Linked DNA regions of Variovorax paradoxus. The protein of the gene in region 1 interacts with the protein of each later gene in a pairwise test. Links are inferred from orthologs where the notes say so. Each region holds a gene or a part of one and is shown on either strand. Other genes may lie near its edges.

Evidence for each region. Proteins that work in one complex are often made in the same cells at the same time.
Region 2: the proteins of cysK (region 1) and cysE interact in binary tests that used the Escherichia coli proteins (3 or more experiments, as listed by UniProt). The link is inferred for Variovorax paradoxus from one-to-one orthologs.

The regions. Positions count from the first base shown.
Region 1 is NZ_CP123990.1:4,688,277-4,693,329, reverse strand. What follows is about bases 1,553-4,300. They hold cysK (cysteine synthase A), read left to right. Parts: upstream 1,553-2,340; coding sequence 2,341-3,261; downstream 3,262-4,300. Other genes in these bases: QHG62_RS22520 (NAD(P)/FAD-dependent oxidoreductase), read left to right, coding at 3,333-4,300; QHG62_RS22535 (hypothetical protein), read left to right, coding at 1,553-1,838. In the rest of the region: QHG62_RS22545 (MBL fold metallo-hydrolase), read left to right, coding at 1-509; QHG62_RS22540 (RNA pseudouridine synthase), read left to right, coding at 506-1,216; more of QHG62_RS22535, read left to right, coding at 1,290-1,552; more of QHG62_RS22520, read left to right, coding at 4,301-4,973; QHG62_RS22515 (flavin reductase family protein), read left to right, coding at 4,986-5,053.
Region 2 is NZ_CP123990.1:3,768,019-3,773,272, forward strand. Bases 1,004-3,952 are described here. They hold cysE (serine O-acetyltransferase), read right to left. Parts: upstream 2,900-3,952; coding sequence 2,108-2,899; downstream 1,004-2,107. Other genes in these bases: QHG62_RS18135 (heavy metal translocating P-type ATPase), read right to left, coding at 1,004-1,556; cadR (Cd(II)/Pb(II)-responsive transcriptional regulator), read left to right, coding at 1,629-2,105; QHG62_RS18150 (RNA methyltransferase), read right to left, coding at 2,957-3,688; QHG62_RS18155 (inositol monophosphatase family protein), read left to right, coding at 3,810-3,952. Outside these bases: more of QHG62_RS18135, read right to left, coding at 1-1,003; more of QHG62_RS18155, read left to right, coding at 3,953-4,871; QHG62_RS18160 (FUSC family protein), read left to right, coding at 4,871-5,254.

The sequences.
Region 1 (5,053 bases):
GCGAACTGCTCGACGGCGAGCGCCTGGTGCTTTCGGGCACCGACGCCGAGGGCCAGGAAATCACCCACACGCTGCGCGCCATTTACACGCCCGGCCATGCCGCCAATCATGTGTGCCTGGTGCTGGAGGAAGACAGCCTGCTGTTCTCCGGCGACCACATCCTGAACGGCAGCACCACGGTGGTCGACCCGCCCGATGGCGACATGAACGCGTACCTCGATTCGCTGGACAAGCTGGACGCAGCCTGCGAGGCGGGCGGTATCGAGTTCATCCTGCCGGCGCACGGCTACGTCATCGGCAGCGCACGCGCGGCCATCGCCCAACTGAAAGCGCATCGCCTGAAGCGCGAAGCCAAGATTGCCTCCGCCATGAAAAAACTCCCCCAAGGCACGCCCGAAGACTGGCTGCCGCTTGCCTACGACGACGTGCCCGAGCGCATGTGGCCCGTGGCGGCCCGCTCGCTGGCCGCGCACGTGGCGCGCATCCGGCAACTGGCTTCCGCCCAATGACCGGCGCCAGCGAAGAAGGCATTCGCCTTGCCAAGCGCGTGGCCGCCATCGCCGGCTGCTCGCGCCGCGAGGCCGAGCTGCTCATCGAGAACGGCTCGGTGCGCGTCGACGGTGTGCCGGCGCTGCTGCCGCAGTCGCGCGTGCAAGACCATCAGAAGGTCGAGATCGAGCCCGGTGCCAAGCCCGAACCGGTGGTGCCCGTTACCCTGCTGCTGCACAAGCCCGCCGGCATGCCGACCGAAAACGCGCACCGGCTGCTGGTGGCCGCCAACCACCACGAGCCCGAGCGCGCCGGCATGCGCTTTCTGCCGGCGCATGCCAAAGGCCAGAACTGCATGACGCCGCTCGAAACCGGCGCCAGCGGGTTGGTCGTCTACACGCAGGACTGGCGCATCGAGCGCAAGCTGCATGAAGACGCAGGCGTGATCGAACACGAAGTGATGGTCGACGTGGCGGGCACGGTCAGCCCAGAGCAGCTGGTGCGCTTCGAGCGCTCGCCCGCGCGCGTGAGCATCGGCCGCCAGGCCGACGACCAGACCGGCCTGCGCTTTGCGCTGAAGGGCGCGCGGCCGGGGCAGATTGCGCACTTGTGCGACAACGCCGGCCTGCGCATTCTTGCGATGCGGCGCATCCGCATCGGCCGCGTGCCGCTGTCGGGGCTGCAGCCCGGGCAGTGGCGTTATCTTTCGCCGCACGAACGCTTCTGACCCACGATAGCGACAACAACAATCAAGAGGCTATCGAGGGACAGGGACACAGACAGGGACAGGAGAAAAAGAGATGAAGTTCGGAATCAAGACCGCAGCACTTGCCTGCACGGCGCCTCTTGCGCTGGCGGGCTGCAGCTACCTGGCGCCATTGCTGCCCAACCAATCGCCGCCCGCGCCAGCCGCCCCGCCACCGGTCGTGTCCCCCAGCGGGCTCGCACCCATCACCGAAGAGCAGGTGGAGCGCATCCGCGAGGCCATCGTCGCCAAGCCGCCCACGCCGGCCGTCGCCAAGATCGTGCAAAGCGCCGCGCCCACTATCGAGTCTTTTGTGCGAACCGAAGGCTGCATCACGGCGCGCAACGGCGCCGTGCTCAACCCCTTTGCGGCGCCCGGGCGGCTGTTCGACGGAACGGGCTTCCAGGGCGGCCCCATGGCCGAAATGCACTACCACGACAAGACAGCCTGCGTCACCGTCAAGCGCATCCAGAACTGGAAGATGGTGTCGCCCAAGCTGCTGCGCTTCGACGTGGTGTACGTGGGCGACGACGGGGAAGAGCGCTCGGTAAGGCGGCACGAGCTGATGCGCCAGCCCAAGGGCGGCTGGCTGTTTACGCGCTGAGCGTGCGCTCCGCGGCAGCTGCGCAATGGCTCGCTGCCCCGGGGCAAGAAAAAGTGTGAAGCCCGCCGATAAGCCGGATTCTGTGCGTTGGGGTTGCCCCCAACGTGACCGCCATTACTCTGGGCCGTTTGTCGCCAAACGGCTCGATGCCACCTACCCGCCAGCTCAGCGGAACCACCTCGATACTGGCCTACTTGGTGTTGCTGCGCGCAGAGATTGCCCGTTTCACCCGAACTGAATCGGCTCGTCTCTGTTGCTCTGATCCTCACCTCACGGTGGAGAGTCGTTAACTCCTGCGCTGTCCTGTGCAGTCCGGACGTTCCTCCAGTGCGGTCTTTCGACGCGGCGCCTTGCGGCGTCGCCCCTTTCGGGCTTGCACCAGCGGCGGTCTGGCGTGCTTCACGAGGGAATTATCGCCTGATCCCCTCGCATCCGCTGGCAGCCCGTTTCACAATGGCGCTTCGATTGACCTGCCCTGCCCCATAAAGCCCAAGGAGATCCAATGAAGGCCCAGAACATCCTCCAGACCATCGGCAACACGCCGCACATCCGCATCAACCGCCTGTTCGGCAATGCGAAGCAGCAGGTGTGGATCAAGTCCGAGCGCGCCAACCCGGGCGGCTCCATCAAGGACCGCATTGCACTTGCAATGGTGGAAGACGCCGAGAAATCCGGCGCGCTGAAGCCCGGCGGCACCATCGTGGAGCCCACCTCGGGCAACACCGGCATCGGCCTGGCGATGGTTGCGGCTGTCAAGGGCTACAAGCTCATTCTGGTAATGCCCGACAGCATGTCGATGGAGCGCCGCCGCCTGATGCTGGCCTACGGCGCCACCTTCGACCTGACGCCGCGCGCGGGCGGCATGAAGGCCTCCATCGCCCGCGCCGAGGAAATCGTGGCCGGCACGCCGGGCGCGTGGATGCCGCAGCAGTTCAACAACCCCGCCAACGTCGACGTGCATGTGCACACCACGGCCGAGGAAATTGCGGCCGACTTTCCCGACGGCATCGACGTGATCATCACGGGCGTGGGCACCGGCGGCCACATCACGGGCGTGGCGAAGGTGCTCAAGAAGAAATGGCCCAAGCTGCAGGTGTTCGCGGTGGAGCCGGTGGCCTCGCCCGTCATCTCCGGCGGCGCGCCTTCGCCGCACCCGATCCAGGGCATTGGCGCGGGCTTCATTCCCAAGAACCTCGATACCTCGCTCCTCGACGGCGTGCTGCAGGTCGATGCCGAGCCGGCCCGCGAAATGGCGCGCCGCTGCGCAGTGGAAGAAGGCATCCTGGTCGGCATTTCTTCCGGCGCCACGCTCGCGGCCATTGCGCAGAAGCTGCCCTCGCTGGCACCCGATGCCGTGGTGCTGGGCTTCAACTACGACACGGGCGAGCGCTACCTCTCGGTCGAGGGCTTTTTGCCGGCCTGACCAGCTATCTCTTTCATAGCGCCTCCGGCGCGTAAAATCCGCGGTCTGCTTGATAACCACAAGCCACCGTCATGCTGAGAATCTCCGAACTCAAACTCCCGCTCGACCACGCGCCTGAAGCGCTCGTCACCCTGATCGCCCGGACCCTCGACGTCCCGCTCGAAGCGATCGCCTCCCACACCGTCTTCAAGCGCAGCTTCGATGCGCGCAAGGTCGACCTGCTCACGGTCTACATCTGCGACGTGCAGCTGGCCGATGCAAAGCTGGAAGCCGCCCTGCTCGCCAGGCACGCCGGCCATCCGCACATACAGCCCGCGCCCGACATGCGCTACACGCCGCCGGCGCATGCGCCCGAGGGTGCGCCCCGGCCCGTGGTGATCGGCTTTGGCCCCTGCGGCATCTTTGCGGCGCTGATGCTCGCAAAGATGGGCTTCAAGCCCATCGTGCTCGAACGCGGCAAGACGGTGCGCCAGCGCACCCGAGACACCTGGGGCCTGTGGCGCAAAAGCGTGCTCAACCCCGAGTCGAACGTGCAGTTCGGCGAAGGCGGCGCCGGCACTTTTTCGGACGGCAAGCTCTACAGCCAGATCAAGGACCCGCGCTTCCTCGGCCGCAAGGTGATGGAAGAGTTCGTCAAGGCCGGCGCGCCGCCAGAGATTCTTTATGTCGCGCATCCGCACATCGGCACCTTCAAGCTGGTGAAGGTGGTCGAGAACATCCGCGAACAGATCGTGGCGCTGGGCGGCGAGATCCGCTTCGAGCAGCGCGTGACCGATGTGCACATCGAAGACGGCCAGCTTCGCGGCCTCACCGTGGTCGACCAGGCCACCGGCACCAGCAGCGAATTGCGCGCCGACCACGTGGTGATGGCGCTCGGCCACAGCTCGCGCGACACCTTCGCCATGCTGCACCAGCGCGGCGTGCACATCGAGGCCAAGCCCTTCTCCATCGGCTTTCGGGTCGAGCACCCCCAGGGCCTGATCGACCGCGCGCGCTGGGGCCGCCATGCGGGCCATCCGCTGCTCGGCGCGGCCGACTACAAGCTGGTGCACCACGCGAGCAATGGCCGCTCGGTCTACAGCTTTTGCATGTGCCCGGGCGGCACGGTGGTTGCGGCCACCAGCGAGCCGGGCCGCGTGGTCACCAACGGCATGAGCCAGTATTCGCGCAACGAGCGCAACGCCAATGCGGGCATCGTGGTGGGCATCGACCCGCGCGACTTTCCGGGCTGGACGGCCGAAACCGCGGGTGACGCGCTGGCCGGCATCGCGCTTCAGCGCGAGCTCGAATCGAACGCCTTCGTGCTCGGCGGTGGCGACTACCGCGCGCCCGGCCAGCTGGTGGGCGACTTCATCGCGGGCAAGCCTTCTACCGCGCTCGGCAGCGTGACGCCTTCGTACAAGCCCGGCGTGACGCCCACCGACCTGCACCAGGCACTGCCGGCCTACGCCATCGAGGCGATGCGCGAGGCCTTTCCCGCCTTCGGCCGCAAGATCAAGGGCTTCGACCTGCACGATGCGGTGCTGACCGGCGTCGAAACGCGCACCTCGTCGCCGATCCGCATCACGCGCGGCGACGACTTTCAAAGCCTCAACGTGCGCGGCCTGTACCCGGCCGGCGAAGGCGCAAGCTACGCCGGCGGCATTCTCTCGGCCGGCGTGGACGGAATCAAGGTGGCCGAGGCAGTGGCACGCAGCGTCACCGGAGCATAAGGAGCCACAGCCATGTCCAGCATCGACGACATCACCAACAACGACAGCGAAGACGGCTTCCACTTCTACGAGCCCGCCAA
Region 2 (5,254 bases), 920 kb from region 1 along the record:
ACGCCGCGTCCGGGCAGGGCCGTGAAATCGCCAACCTCCAGCGGTTGGAGCTTCAGGCCCTCGGCAATGGCCTTGGAGACCGGGTGGTCCGAGCGGCCTGCAATGCTTGAAGCAACCGCGAAGATCGCATCCTTGTCAGCCGCGGCTCCAAGCAGGCTCGACTCGACCAGCCGCGGCTTGCCTTCGGTGATGGTGCCCGTCTTGTCGAGCGCCACCGCCTTGAGCTTGCGCGCCTCTTCGAGGTAGGTGCCGCCCTTGATCAGGATGCCGCGCCGCGCGGCCGAGGCCAGCGCGCTCACCACGGTCACCGGCGTCGAGATGACGAGTGCGCAAGGGCACGCAATAACCAGCAGCACCAACGCCTTGTAGACGGCCTGCATCCAGCCCCAGCCCATGAGCCAGGGCGTGAGCAGCGCCACCGCAATGGCCAGCACGAAAACCGCAGGCGTGTAGACCGCCGCAAACTTGTCGACGAAGCGCTGCGTGGGGGCGCGCGAACCTTGCGCCTCTTCAACCGCATGAATGATGCGGGCCAGCGTGGTGTTGGCCGCCACGGCCGTCACCCGAAATTCGAGCGCGGCCGTCTGGTTGATGGTGCCCGCGAACACGGCGTCACCGACCGACTTGTCGACCGGAATGCTCTCGCCGGTGACGGGCGCCTGGTCGATGGCGCTCGTGCCTTCGGTAACGACGCCGTCCAGCGGCACGCGCTCGCCGGGGCGAATGCGAACAGTGGCCCCAAGCGCCACGGAGTCGGCCTTTGCCGTCTTCCAGCTGCCGTCGGGCTGCCGCACCTCGGCTTGCTCGGGCGCCAGTGCGAGCAAGCCCTGGATGGCATTGCGCGCACGGTCGACGGCGCGTGCCTCGATCATTTCGGCAATGGCGTAGAGCGCCATCACCATGGCGGCCTCGGGCCATTGGCCGATCAAAAAGGCGCCCGTCACGGCCACTGCCATCAAGGCGTTGATGTTGAGCCGCCCGCGCACCAGTGCAGCAAAGCCTTTCTTGTAGGTGTCGAGACCGGCCAGGCCGATGGCACCCAGCGCAAGCGCCATTTCCACCGCAGTGAACGCGGCACCCTCCGGTGCAAGAAAAGAAATGGTTTCGGCCGCAATGGCCAGCACCAACGCGGCAACCAGCCGCAAGAGCTCCGGCGTCATGAGGCCGGTGGCGCGCCCTGCGCCAATGGCAGCAGGCTGCCCGCCCGCCATGTCGTTCAGCGGCTCCGGCTTGAAACCCGCCTTTCGAATGGCTGCCAGCGCATCGGGCAACGCAGCGCCATCGGCCGTGATGGCCATGGTGCGTTCGCCGAGCCGAAACCGCAGCCCGCTGATGCCGCGAACGGGCTCGAGTGCGCGGCGGATCTCGGACTCTTCCACAGCGCAATCCATCGTGGGAATGCGAAAGAGCAATGCGCCCTTCGGAACATCGGCGGTATCGACAGCAGCCGTGGGGGCAGCAGTTGTCGATCCGCAGGCGGAGTTGCCGCAGCAGGCCGTTTCGACAGGGGCATGGGCGTGCGGCGCCAGGGGTTTCAGGGCATTCTGCTTCGTCATGAAGGCAATTGGAAACCCTGAAGCAGGTGTAGAGTCAAACGGCAAATTCCTTCACTTCGTTCTTGCCGCATCATGAAAATCGGAGAACTGGCCAAGGTCGCGAACACGCCGGTGGAAACCATCCGGTACTACGAGCGCGAGCAGCTTCTGCCCGAGCCCGCGCGCACCGAAGGCAACTACCGCATCTACGACGACGAGCATGCGCAGAGGCTGGGCTTTATTCGCCGCTGCCGTTCGCTGGACATGACGCTCGAAGAAATCCGAAGCCTGCTGCGGTTTCGCGATGCGCCGGACGAAGACTGCGGCCGGGTCAACCAGCTGCTGGACGACCACATCGGCCACGTGGCCGCCCGCATTTCTGAACTCAAGCTGCTGGAGAAGCAGTTGAAGGCCCTGCGCCAGCAATGCTGCGGACCTGAGTCGGCGCAGAACTGCGGCATCCTGCAAGAGCTGGACACCGCCTCGACCGCGGCAGAGCCCTTTGGGCAGCACGCAGGGCATGTGCATGGGTCGCTGCACAACACCCCTGCCGCGAAGCGTTCCGGCTGAGGCTACTTGCCGATCAGTTGGGTCAGCTTCTCCGCCTCGAAGCTCTCGTCAAGCGCCGCATCACACGGAACGCAGTCCTTGGTACCGGGATGCGCAGACAGCTTTTCGATGGCCTGCCACAGCAGCGCGATCTGGTGCTCTTGCCCCGCGGCGTTGTCGATCAGCCCGCGCATGGCCTGGCTCAGGGGGTCGTCGTCCTGCGTGATGCCGTAGGCAGAAAACTTTTGCGGCGCGGCCACATCGGCGCTCTCACCGGCCTTCGACGGAATGATGCGTGCCGGAATGCCCACCGCCGTTGCGCCCGCAGGCACCGGCTTGATGACCACCGCGTTGCTGCCGATCTTGGCGCCGTCTCCAACGACAAACCCGCCCAGCACCTTGGCTCCCGCGCTCACCACCACGTTGCGGCCCAGCGTCGGGTGGCGCTTGGTGCCCTTGTACAGCGAGGTGCCGCCCAACGTCACGCCCTGGTAGATGGTGCAGCCGTCGCCGATTTCGGCGGTCTCGCCCACCACCACGCCCATGGCATGGTCGAAGAACACCCGCTCGCCGATCTTGGCGGCCGGATGAATCTCGATGCCCGTGAGCCAGCGCGCCACGTGCGCGATGAAGCGGGCCGGCCACTTGAAACCGTGCGTCCAACAAGCGTGCGCCCAGCGATGCAGCACCACGGCATGAAAGCCGGGGTAGACCGTGATCACTTCCCAGGCGCTGCGCGCGGCCGGGTCGCGTTCGAGGATGCACCGGATGTCGGCGCGCACACGAGAGAACATCGCTGCCTTTGTTGTCGTTATATCGATAGGGGCCGCGCAGTCTAAGGCCGGCCGTCTTCGCGCACGCGCGATGGGGTTTTAGCCCTTGCGCGGGCCGTTGGCCGCGTCGGCCATGGCCTTGGCGATGCCGCGCAGGATGTGGATCTCTTCGGGCGTGGGCTGGGCACGGTTGAAAAGCTGCTGCAGCCGGGGCATCAGCTTCTTTGGCGCCTCGGGGTCCAGAAAGCCGATGTCCACCAGCGAACGCTCCCAGTGGTCGAGCATGCCGGCCACCGCCTTCGCATCGGCCGCCTGCACCGGCGCCGTGGCGTCGCGCACCGCGTAGCCGCCCAAGGCAAGGCGCCATTCATAGGCAATCACCTGGATGGCGGCGCCCAGGTTGAGAGAGCCGAACTTGGGGTCGGTCGGAATGCTCAGCGCCACGTTGCAGCGGTAGACGTCTTCGTTGCGCATGCCGAAACGCTCGGAGCCGAAGAGAAAGGCCACATGCTGGTCGCCCTGCTTTGCCAGCGGCTCCAGGTGCTCACGCGGGGTGCGCGTGGGCGGGCCGAAGTCGCGCGGCACCATGGCGGTGGCGCACAGGTGGGTTACGCCGTCGAGCGCCTCGTCCAGCGTTTCGACGATGCGGGCGTTGTTCAGCACGTCGAGCGCGCCACTTGCCCGCTGGATGGTTTCTTCCCGCCGCAGCACGTTGGCCCACCGGGGCGTTACCAGCACCAGGTCGTCGAAACCCATGGTCTTCATGGCGCGGGCGGCGGCGCCCACATTGCCTGCGTGGCTGGTCTGGATCAGGATAAAACGGGTGCGCATGGAGGGTTTGGAGGCACGAAACGGGCGGAGCCGGTAAAATGACCGATTCTCGCCGCCCGCATCGCCGGGCCGCAGGGTCGCCTCCAGGGGACCTCCTCCACCGTTCTTCTCACAATCCAGAATGTCGTCCCCCAACCTGCATCCCATGCTCAATGTGGCCGTCAAGGCCGCACGCGCCGCCGGCGCCATCATCAACCGCGCCGCCCTCGACGTCGAGGCCGTGCGCATTTCGCAAAAGCAGGTCAACGACTTCGTCACCGAAGTCGACCACGCCAGCGAGCAAGCCATTATTGAAACGCTGCTTGGCGCATACCCGGGGCACGGCATCCTGGCCGAAGAATCGGGCACCGAGCATGGTGCAAAAGATTCCGACTACGTCTGGATCATCGATCCGCTCGACGGCACCACCAACTTCATCCACGGCTTTCCGGTCTACTGCGTTTCCATTGCGCTGTCGGTGCGCGGCAAGATCGAGCAGGCGGTCATTTACGACCCGAGCCGCAACGACCTGTTCACCGCCACCAAGGGCCGCGGCGCCTACATGAACGAGCGCCGCATTCGCGTCTCGAAGCGCACCAAGCTCAGCGAATGCCTTGTTTCGACCGGCTTTCCGTTTCGCACGGGCGACAACTTCAAGCAGTACCTGGCCATCATGGCCGACATGATGCCGCGCATGGCGGGCCTGCGCCGCCCGGGCGCGGCCGCGCTCGACCTGGCCTACGTGGCAGCCGGCTTTACCGAAGCCTTCTTTGAAACCGGCCTCAACCCCTGGGACGTGGCCGCGGGTTCGCTGCTGGTGACCGAGGCCGGCGGCCTGATTGGCAACTTCACGGGTGAGCCCGACTTTCTGGAACAGCGCGAATGCCTGGCCGGCGCCCCGCGCATCTACGGCCAACTGGTGCCGCTGCTTGCCAAATACTCCAAGTTTGCCGGCATCGACGACAAGATGCGCGCCAGCGACCGCGTGCGCGCCGTCTCTGCCGCAGCGCGGCCCAATGCCGACGAATCGGTCGACCTGTACGCGCGCAGCACGGTGCCCGACCTGCCCGCCGCATCGCTCGACGGCGACGCGCCCGCTCCTGCAGCCGCGCCGGCAGCACCGGTGTCGCGCAAGCTCACGCGCATTCGCCGCGACGCGCCTGCCGACGGCAGCCCTTCCGAAGGCGACGCTTCCGGCAAGTGATGCAGGGGCCCGGTGCTGCCCTCAGGTTTCGTGCGGCGCTGCGTGTTGCGCTGAGCCAATACGTCGCCAACGGCTTCAGCGTTGCGCTCGGCCTGCTGGTCATCTCGGCCGGCGCGCATTTTTGGCTGGGCACCATAGCGGCCTCGGCAGCCGCAGTGGGCGTGATCGTCACGGCCCCGCCCGACCTGCCCGGCCCGCGCCGCGGCAAGTTCTTTCAAATGCTGCCGGCCCCGCTGATCGGCCTGCCGCTCTTCTTTCTGGTGCAGCTGCTGCACACGGCGCCCATTCGCCTTGGCCTGGTGCTGGTGCCAGCCACCTTCATCGCCTTCCTGGCCATGGCGTGGGGCAAGCGCGGCATTCCCATTGCCATTGCGGTGATGTTC